Regions from separate parts of the Phyllobacterium sp. 0TCS1.6A genome, predicted to be linked through region 2. Evidence: riboswitches for the same ligand, from Rfam matches in the RefSeq annotation. Region 2 holds a riboswitch; each other region holds the start of a gene.
What was found. A riboswitch is a leader RNA that binds a small molecule or an ion and turns the genes downstream of it on or off. The one in region 2 is predicted to bind thiamine pyrophosphate.

Region 1: it holds a riboswitch for thiamine pyrophosphate, as region 2 does, so the genes downstream of both, thiE (thiamine phosphate synthase) here and thiC (phosphomethylpyrimidine synthase ThiC) in region 2, are expected to answer to the same signal.
Region 3: it holds a riboswitch for thiamine pyrophosphate, as region 2 does, so the genes downstream of both, thiB (thiamine ABC transporter substrate binding subunit) here and thiC (phosphomethylpyrimidine synthase ThiC) in region 2, are expected to answer to the same signal.

What each region holds. Positions count from the first base shown of each region.
Region 1 covers NZ_JAPMAB010000008.1:29,576-32,846, reverse strand. Annotated here, with positions in the region: gene OSJ75_RS16695 (lytic transglycosylase domain-containing protein) at 1-631, shown strand, start outside; gene thiD (bifunctional hydroxymethylpyrimidine kinase/phosphomethylpyrimidine kinase) at 645-1,442, opposite strand; gene thiE (thiamine phosphate synthase) at 1,439-2,098, opposite strand; TPP riboswitch at 2,158-2,260, opposite strand; gene OSJ75_RS16680 (ABC transporter ATP-binding protein) at 2,347-3,093, opposite strand; gene OSJ75_RS16675 (ABC transporter ATP-binding protein) at 3,090-3,271, opposite strand, start outside.
Region 2 covers NZ_JAPMAB010000001.1:302,758-306,028, reverse strand. Annotated here, with positions in the region: gene thiC (phosphomethylpyrimidine synthase ThiC) at 1-1,233, opposite strand, end outside; TPP riboswitch at 1,328-1,444, opposite strand; gene OSJ75_RS01440 (NADPH-dependent FMN reductase) at 1,480-2,049, opposite strand; gene rpsU (30S ribosomal protein S21) at 2,187-2,444, opposite strand; gene OSJ75_RS01430 (RidA family protein) at 3,159-3,271, opposite strand, start outside.
Region 3 covers NZ_JAPMAB010000002.1:267,465-270,735, forward strand. Annotated here, with positions in the region: gene OSJ75_RS05485 (hypothetical protein) at 1-207, opposite strand, end outside; gene OSJ75_RS05490 (thiamine diphosphokinase) at 293-937, opposite strand; gene pcaD (3-oxoadipate enol-lactonase) at 1,087-1,884, shown strand; TPP riboswitch at 1,926-2,040, shown strand; gene thiB (thiamine ABC transporter substrate binding subunit) at 2,112-3,095, shown strand; gene thiP (thiamine/thiamine pyrophosphate ABC transporter permease) at 3,095-3,271, shown strand, end outside.

The DNA of each region.
Region 1 (3,271 bases), on a different contig from region 2:
TAGCGCGCAGGCCGGAACCAGGGAACTTGCTCTCGCCCCGGCCAGCCAGCCGTCAGCGGCCTCGGCAGCACTCCCGGCAGCCTTCAAGGCGCCGGACCCGGCCCTCGACAGCCTCATATCCAAATATTCGGTTGCCTATTCGGTACCGGAATCGCTCGTCCGCCGCGTCGTGCATCGCGAAAGCCGCTTCAATCCCGCGGCGCGCAACGGACCCTATTGGGGCCTGATGCAGATGCTGCCCGCAACCGCGCGCGGCATGGGCCACAAGGGCAGCGCCAAGGATCTGCTCGACGCGGAAACCAATCTCAAATACGGCGTCAAATATCTCGCCGGAGCCTATATGGTTGCCGATGGCAATCCGGACCAGGCGGTTCGGCTCTATTCCCGCGGCTATTATTACCAGGCCAAGCGCAAGGGCCTGCTCGAAGAGACCGGACTGAAGCCGTCGAGCGCTGCAACGGCAAAGCCGGCGGTCATGACGGCAGAGAGCGCACCCGCGCAGACTGTACCGGCCCAGGCGACACTGGCCCAGGCGACACAGGCCCAGGCGACGCCGGCGCAGATGGCCTATGGCGCCGAGCCGGCAGCGGCATCGCCCGCCGCGGTTTCCCTGCCGACGACCCGCCCGTAACCGGCCAGCGCCGCTACTTCCACCAATGATGGAAATGGTGCACCGGCCCCCGGCCCTGCCCCACTTTGATATTCGTCGCAGCCGCCATGGCTGACGTCAGATAGTCCTTTGCGGCGCCGACCGCCTGCTCGAGCGGCTGGCCCTTGGCGAGTTCCGCGGCAATGGCCGCCGACAGCGTGCAGCCCGTTCCATGATCATTGCTGGTATCGATCCGCCTGGCGCTGAAGCGCTGGACGCCAGACGGGCGCACAAGCACATCGGTGCTGTCCTCGCCCGTGCCATGGCCGCCCTTCATCAGTACGGCTTCCGGCCCCTGCGCCAGCATGAGCTCAGCCTGGCGGATCATCGCGCGCTCATCCTGCGCAATGGCTTCGCCGGTCAGCAAGGCGGCTTCGGCGAGGTTTGGCGTCAACAGCAGCGAGCGCGGCAGAAGCAGCGCCCGAAGCGCCTCGATCGCGCCATCCTCCAGCAGGCGGTCGCCGGAGGTGGCGACCATGACCGGATCGAACACCACCATCCTGTCCCAGCCGGACAGCGCCGACGCTATGGTCTCGATGGTCGCGACGGAGGACACCATGCCGACCTTTATCGACCGTACGGCGATGTCGGCGAGCACCGCATCGATCTGGGCGCGGATGATCGAGGGCGACAGGTTTTCGACCGCGTGGACGCCGAGCGTATTCTGCGCGGTGACGGCAGTCAGCACGCTGGCGCCATAGACGCCGAGGGCCGAGAATGTTTTCAGGTCGGCCTGGATGCCGGCGCCGCCGCCACTGTCGGAGCCGGCGATGGTCAGGGCGATGGCGGTCATGCGCGAACCGTCAGCGCCGCATCGACCGCCTCGCGCAATTGCCGTGCTGCCGCCTCGGCATCGGGCTGGCGGAAGATGGCGGAGATGACGGCAACGCCATCGGCGCCCGCTTCGATGGCCTGCGGCGTGCGCGCAAGGCCGATCCCGGCAATGGCGCCGATCGGCAACTCTGGCTTGCCCTGGCGGATCAGCGCGGCCAGGCGGCGGAAACCGTCAAAGCCGATGGGGCTGAGATTGTGCTTGGTCGGCGTCTCGAAGAGACCGCCTATGCAGGCATAGTCGATATCGCCGTCCAGCGCCGCCCGCGCATCGTCCTCGTTCTTGACCGTGAGGCCGATGATCCTGTCCCGCCCGAGCAGACGGCGCGCATCGGCCACCAGCATGTCCTCGCGGCCGACATGGACACCTTCGACGCCCGAAGCGAGGGCGACGTCGATGCGATCATTGACGACGAGCGGAACGCCGGTTCCCCGCAGCGCCGCGTGGATGGTGCGGGCTCGCTCCACCATCTGGCGCGTCGGCGAATTCTTGTCGCGATACTGGATGATCGTCGCGCCGCCCCTGGCGGCAGCCAGCGCCAGCGCGCCGAGGTCCCTCGCAGGTCCTATGGCGTCGAAATCGACAATGGCATTGAGGCGGTAATCTACATCTGGCACTTCGGCACTCCATCGATTGGAGATCCGGACAAGTGCGAAGGCGAGGCTGAGACAGCGTGATGAATGTCCATTCCCGTTCCTACGCCGGCATGACCCGGATCAGGTTCAAGGGTCCGGCTCACCGCCATCTCAGCATCGTAGGATGCCCCCCTCGGAATGAAGTCATGATGGGGCGGCGCGCGGGCGAAGTCAATGCGCTGCCGCCTCGATCGGCCCATCTGCCGTGGCCCGATGTCAGGCCCGGTATATCAGGGCCGCACGAAGCCCTTGCTCGCGACGAGGAGATTGCGGGTATAGTCCTGGGTGACGGCCTGCTGCGCCAGCGCCCCCGCCGTCAGCCGCTCGACCTCCGCGCCGTTCTGCATCACCATCAGCCGGTCGCACATATGGGTGACGACGGCCAGATCATGGCTGACCATGACGAAGGTGAGATCCCGGTCGCGCCTGATCTGCTCCAGCAGGTTGAGGACTTCCGCCTGCACCGAGGCGTCGAGAGCCGAAGTCGGCTCGTCGAGCAGCAGGATCGAAGGTTCGAGGATCAGCGCGCGGGCGATCGCCACGCGCTGGCGCTGGCCGCCCGAAAGCTGGTGCGAATAGCGGAAGCGGAAGCTCGAGCCGAGGCCGACCTCGTCGAGCGCCCGCAGGATGCGCCGCTCCGCATCGTCGAAACCATGGATCGCCAGCGGTTCGAGCAGCAGCCGGTCCACGGTCTGGCGCGGATGCAGGGAGCCATAGGGGTCCTGGAACACCATCTGGACGTCGCGGTAGAACGCCTTGGTCCTGGTGCTGCCCAGGGGATTGCCATTGACGGTGATCGTCCCGCCGGTCACGGGAGCAAGACCTGCCACCGCGCGCAGGAGCGTCGATTTCCCCGAGCCCGATTCCCCGACCAGCCCGAAGGATTCGCCGGCATTGACGTCGAGGCTGACCCCGCGCAGGGCCTGGAACCCGTCATAGGTCACCTGCAGGTATTCGATGATCAGCGGCTTGGTCATGAGGCCCACTCCGGCTTTCTTTCGAGGACGGGAAGCGGATGCCTGTCGGCGCCGATCTGCGGCATGCAGTTCAACAGTCCCTGCGTATAGGGGTGCTTCGCATTGCCGAGTTCCATCGCGGCGATCTCCTCGACGATGCGGCCGGCATACATGACGATGACGCGGTCGCAGAACGACG
Region 2 (3,271 bases):
CATCGGCACGTGGCCCGGGCCTTCGATCATCACCTGGCAATCCTTCTCCCAGGCAATCCGCGTCAGTTCCCCGAGCGTCTCGAGCTCGGCGAATTGCGCCGCGTCATTGGCGTCGGCGATGGAGCCGGGTCTCAACCCGTCGCCCAGCGAGAAGCTGACGTCATAGGCGCGGCAGATATCGCAGATCTCCTCGAAATGTTCATAGAGGAAGCTTTCCCGGTGATGGTGCAGGCACCATTTGGCCATGATCGAGCCGCCGCGCGAGACGATGCCCGTCACCCGGTTCACCGTCAGCGGGATGTAATGCAGCCGGACGCCGGCATGGATCGTGAAATAGTCGACGCCCTGCTCCGCCTGCTCGATCAGCGTATCGCGATAGATTTCCCAATTGAGGTCCTCGGCAATGCCGCCGACCTTCTCCAGCGCCTGGTAGAGCGGAACGGTCCCGATCGGAACGGGCGAATTGCGGATGATCCAATCCCGGATATTGTGGATGTTGCGTCCGGTGGAGAGGTCCATGACCGTATCGGCGCCCCAGCGGATGGCCCAGACCATCTTTTCGACTTCCTCTTCCATGGAAGAGGTCACGGCCGAATTTCCGATATTGGCGTTGATCTTGACGAGGAAATTGCGCCCGATGATCATCGGCTCAAGTTCCGGGTGATTGATGTTGGCGGGGATGATGGCCCTGCCCCGCGCGATCTCGTCGCGGACGAATTCCGGCGTGACGTGGTCGGGAATGGCGGCGCCGAAGGATTCTCCGTCGCGCAGGATGCTGCGCGCGGCGTCGCGTCCGAGATTTTCGCGGATCGCCACATATTCCATCTCGGGCGTGATGATGCCGGCCTTGGCATAGGCGAGTTGCGTAACCGCCTTGCCATTCTTCGCCTTGCGCGGCCTGTTGATTACCGGGAACGCAGGCGTCAGCCGCTCGCCGGATGCGAAGCCGTTATCGGCCGGTTGGACATGCCTGCCCTCATATTGCTCGGTATCCGCATGGGCGATCGACCATTGTTCTCTCGCCCGGGCGATACCCTTGGCGATGTCGATCGCCACATTTGAGTCCGTGAACGGTCCGGAGGAATCATAGACGGGAAGATCGGGCTCGCCCGCGGTCGGATGAACGGCAATCTGCCGCAAGGGGACGCGAATCGAAGGGTGAAGCTTGCCCGGTTTGTAGATTTTCTCTGAGGCCGGCAGCGGCCCCGTGGATACTTTCAGTGTGTCGGTCATCGTCAGGTTCCATTGTTTGCGTCAAGGAAACCCAGTTCTGTGCCGGAAGGATGAAGAACTGCGCGAGCCTGGAATCAGACTTTTTGCCAGAGCTGGTCGCAGCTTTGCACCGTCCCTACGCCAGTATGAACTGGATCAGGTTCAACGGGTCACTGCGCTGCAAAAGCCAGCAGTATCTCAGCCCCTTGTCGGGACCCCCCTGGTGAATAGCGTTAGAAGAGCGGCTTAGCGCCGCTCTGTCAAGTGTCAGGCGTCGCGCAGCGGCTTCAACGCGCCGGCCCATTTGGCCAGCTCGGCAAGCATCGTCTTGGCGCCGTTGGTGATCGCCTCATTGGGCTGGAACACGCCCTCGTCATTGATGAAGTTCTGGTAGAGCGGCACCGGCACCGACTCCGAGAGCGGCACGAGCCGCAGGGCAGACATGAGCCCCTTTACCGATTCCACCGCGCGCATGCCGCCGGAAATCCCGCCATAGCTGACAAAGCTCGCGGGCTTGTAGTTCCATTCGTTCCAGAGATAGATCAAGGCGTTGATCAGCGACGGCGGCGCATTGTAATCATATTCCGGCATGACGAAGACATAGGCGTCGGCCGCATCGACCACCGCGCTCCACCTCTTCGTATGTTCGTGCTCGTATTTCTTCATCCGCGGATGGCTGGGTTCGTCGAGCAGCGGAAGGTTGATATCCGCGAGATCGACAAGAACAGGCTCGAACGTGCCATCCTGCCTGACGAATTCATGAAACCATTCCGCCACCGGCGGACCACCCCGGCCGGGACGTGTACTTGCAATGATGATATTCAACTTGAGCGCCATTGGTCTCTCCATGATTCACGACAGCCCTTGCATAGGGACGACGAGCCTAGGCTTGCAAGAAGGCACTTTCGGGAAACCATGTGAATAAGCCCGCGACGGATGACCGCGCGGGCTTTTTATTCAATCAGGCGCGACGTTCAACGATGATCGTTGCCGGCAGGGGCGCCGCGTTCCTTTTTCTTCGGGCCGGGCAGAAGCCCTTCCCGCTGAGCCTGCTTGCGCGCCGCCTTGCGGGCACGGCTGACAGCCTCGGCCTTTTCACGCACCCGGCGCTCGGAGGGCTTTTCAAAAGCCTGTCGAGCCTTCATTTCGCGAAACAGCCCTTCGCGTTGCATCTTCTTTTTCAGGACCCTCAGGGCCTGTTCAACATTGTTGTCGCGAACGAGAACTTGCAATCCTAATCCTCACCATTTTGTCTGCGTGGCGCGGTATATCGCCTTGGAGCAGCTTGAGAAGCGCGAACTCTATTCAGTTCGCGCCTGAAAATCCAGTGCCGCAGCTCAATTGTTCGCATTACACGCAATTAATTGCATGGATTGGCACCGGGCGATGGGTGTGCGGCACTGAACAACCATGAGGGCTCAGCATGAGGGAGGTGGGCCGTGAACGGGGGCACAACTGGCCCACGTGGTGGGATAGATTTTCGGCCTCAAAAAAAATTTTGCCCTGTAAGCTGCTGATTTCGCTCATTCTTCCTTCCGGCACGCAAAAAACTTATCCCACCACTTTGGAACCGGGTTATTCTGATTCGGTCCTTTCCAGTGGGGGAGCAGCTTCCGGTGCTGTTTCGATTGCTGGGAGAGGATGGCGTTGCTGAATAGTCGGAAGTGACAACCCCGATTGGCCAGCAAACTGCAGAAGGAAACGGAGGTGGCGCTCTTGTTTCCGGGTTGTTGCGTCTGACAAACGCAACAACAGCAGGCAAAGACGTCGCGGGCGGTCTTCGGACCTCGACCCTGATACCTACTGACGCGCTGAAGACCGCCCGTCTCCCCCCATTTTCAATGACCAGACGCGATTTCGCGGGCGTGGTGCGGATCTTCCGTATTCAATCCACCACCCTCGTGCTGAGCCAGGTGAACTGGCACAGCATGAGGCATGTCGGTCGCCTAAAGCGCGGCGGTGATGATGATCTCGACCTTGTATTCGGGCGTGGCGAGCTTGGCTTCGCCGGTAGCGCGAGCGGGCGCGTTCGCCGGATCGACCCAGGCATCCCAGACGG
Region 3 (3,271 bases), on a different contig from region 2:
GGCCGCGCCGACGACAACGCCGGACGCACCGCCGATTGCCGCACCCGCCAATGCGCCGCGACCGCCACCGATGGCGCCGCCGGCCAATGCGCCGAGAGCAGCACCACCCACGCCATAGCCAGCTGTCCGCTGCTCGCTGGTTGTGCAACCGGCTACTGAAAACGCCAGGACCGCGGCGACTGCGACTGTAGACAATGTTTTCAACATGGAAGACCTCTCCCGTTCTAATACCAAACTAACCCAGCTTGCGTCCCCAACGCTGTGCGGCGAAGATTGCATTTTCCGCTTTTCTTTACAAGCGGGACGCAATCGGCGGCGCAGCGATCAGGATTGCCTTGCCTGAATGGAGCGATACGTGGAGGCGTCCACATACGGCATTCGACACTGTAAGCGATGAACCGAAGGAAAGTTCCATATTTTCCAACGGCCAGGACGCGCCGCTGATAAAAAGACCGTGTAGTTCCGAGAATGCAACAATGCTGAACGGCGTTCCATCCTCGAAGTCGAAATCATAATCGCCCGCAACGACCGGATGCGCCTCCTCCGTGCCGCTGCACAGCGTCAGCAGCCTTCCCTCGGCGGCGAATCGCACCGCCATGGTCAGATGCAGCAGCATGTGATCGGTCCGCTCGCCGCCAAAGGCGCCGCAAAGGATGACATGCGTCGCCCCTCGCCGGAACGCTTCCTCGACGGCCAGTTCGCCATCGGTCATGTCCTTCCTGGCCGGGAATGTCTGGCGCGGCACCTCGGCATATTGGCGTTCGAGTTCGGGCGAGGTGGAATCGAAATCACCAAGCCAGAGTTCCGGCACCAGTCCGAGCGGTTCGGCATGGGCCGCGCCACCATCGGCTGCCAGCACCCGCGCACCCTCCACCAGCCTGAGGAGACGGGGCGTAACGACCAGGGAACCACCGAGAAGCACGACGAATTTGCTCATGCAGGCCCATTACCACGCGTTTTGCGCAAGGGCCAGCCAAGGAACAGCCCCAAAGGCGAAGGAACAGGATGCCGGAAGAACTGCGGTTCACCGGGCGGCGAATTCAAGTATCATGGCCGCAACCAGCCGCCTCAATCCGGGAGATCAACGTGCAATTTGCCGATATCAACGGTATCAACATTCATTACCAGCTCATCGGCGGACCGGCCGGCGCGCCGGTTCTCGTCTTTGCCAATGCGCTCGGCACCGATTTTCGCATCTGGCGCGATGTCGTCATCCGCCTCGCCGGCGATTTCCCCATCATAACCTATGATCTGCGCGGACAGGGCCTCTCGGATATCGGCACCTCGCCCTATTCCATGGATGATCATGTCGATGATCTGATCGGCCTGCTCGACCTGCTTGCCGTCAGGAATGCGGTGATTTGCGGGCTTTCGGCCGGCGGCGTGGTCGCGCAGGGCGTCTATGCGCGGCGGCCGGATCTCGTGCATGCGCTCGTTCTTTGCTGCACGGCCCACAAGATCGGCACGGCAGACAGCTGGAATGGCCGCATCGCCGCGGTCGAAGCCCATGGCATCGCCAGCATCCTCGACGATGTCATGCAGAAATGGTTCACGCCCGAATTCCGCCAGCCCGGCAATGCCGAACATGCCGGCTATCGCAACATGGTGGCGCGCCAGCCCGTCGCCGGCTATGTCGGCACCTGTGCCGCCATTCGCGATGCGGACCTGACGCTATCGTCGGCGCGCATCGCCGTGCCGACGCTTTGCGTGGCGGGCGACCAGGACGGCTCGACCCCGCCCGAGACGGTTCTCGGCCTGGCGCGGCTCGTCCCGGATGCCCGCTACGAGCTCATAAAGGGCGCGGGCCACATGCCCTGTATCGAGCAGCCGGACCATCTCGCCGCGATGATCCGCGCCTTTCTCCAGGAGGTCGACACCGCCTGAAAGCGCGCTTGCGCCCGGAACAGGTTTTCTCTAGTCTTTGCAATGCTCTAACGGGGTGCCCATCCGCAAGATGGGCTGAGAGGCATGAGTCATTCGCGCCAACCCGCGGAACCTGATCCGGCTTGTACCGGCGGAGGGATTAGATGCGGCGATGAACAGCCCGCCTATCCTCTTGAAACGTAGAATAGGAGGCGCTGATGCGGCCAGTTCAGACGATCCATGCACTCATGCTTGCGCTTGCGGCGACGCTGGGTGCGAATGCCGGCGCCCATGCGGCGGGCAAGCTTACGGTTTACACCTATGAGAGCTTTACCGCCGAATGGGGCCCCGGCCCCAAGGTGAAGGAAGCCTTCGAGAAGGAATGCGCCTGCACGGTGGATTTCGTGGCCGTTGCCGATGGCGTCGCCCTCCTCAACCGGCTCAAGCTCGAAGGCGCCTCGACCAAGGCCGATATCGTTCTCGGCCTCGACACCAACCTCACCTTCGAAGCGGCAAGGACCGGGCTTTTCGCTCCGCACGAAACCGATGTCAGCGCGGTCAAGATACCGGGCGGCTTCGAGGACGACGTCTTCGTTCCGTATGATTACGGCTATTTCGCCGTGGTCTATGACAGCGAGAAGATGAAGGACCCGCCTGCCAGCCTCAAGGCGCTGATCGAGGGCGATCCGGGCGAAAAGATCGTAATCCAGGACCCGCGCACCTCGACGCCGGGCCTCGGGCTCCTGCTATGGGTGAAATCCGTCTATGGCGACGATGCGGGCAAGGCATGGGAGAAGCTGAAGGGCCGCGTACTCACGGTCACGCCCGGCTGGTCGGAAGCCTATGGCCTGTTCACCAAGGGCGAAGCGCCGATGGTGCTGTCCTATACGACCTCGCCCGCCTATCATCTGATCGCCGACAAGAGCGACCGCTACAAGGCCGCGTCCTTCGACGAAGGTCACTATTTGCAGGTCGAGGTGGCGGCTCGCACCGTCAATGGCGCCAAGAACCCGCTTTCGGCGCAATTCCTGAAATTCATGATCGGAACGGCGTTCCAGGATGCAATTCCCGAAACCAACTGGATGTATCCGGCGGCGGCGACGAGCGCCCCGCTCAACCCGGCATTCGACCAGCTTGTGAAACCCGCCAAGACGCTTGCGCTTGCCCCGCAGCAGGTGTTTGAAAACCGCAAGAACTGGATCGACGAGTGGCTTCTGGCGATGAGCAAATAATGCCATTCCGGGCGAGACCATTGTCGGGCATCCTCGCTCTGGTCTTGCTTTCGCTTCTCGCCGGCGGGGCCCTCATGGGTCTCGCCTTCGAAGTCCTGGGCGGCGTCGGCGGCTTCACCGGCTTCGACTCCTATATCTGGCGGATTGCGCGCTTCACCCTGCTCCAGGCTTCGCTC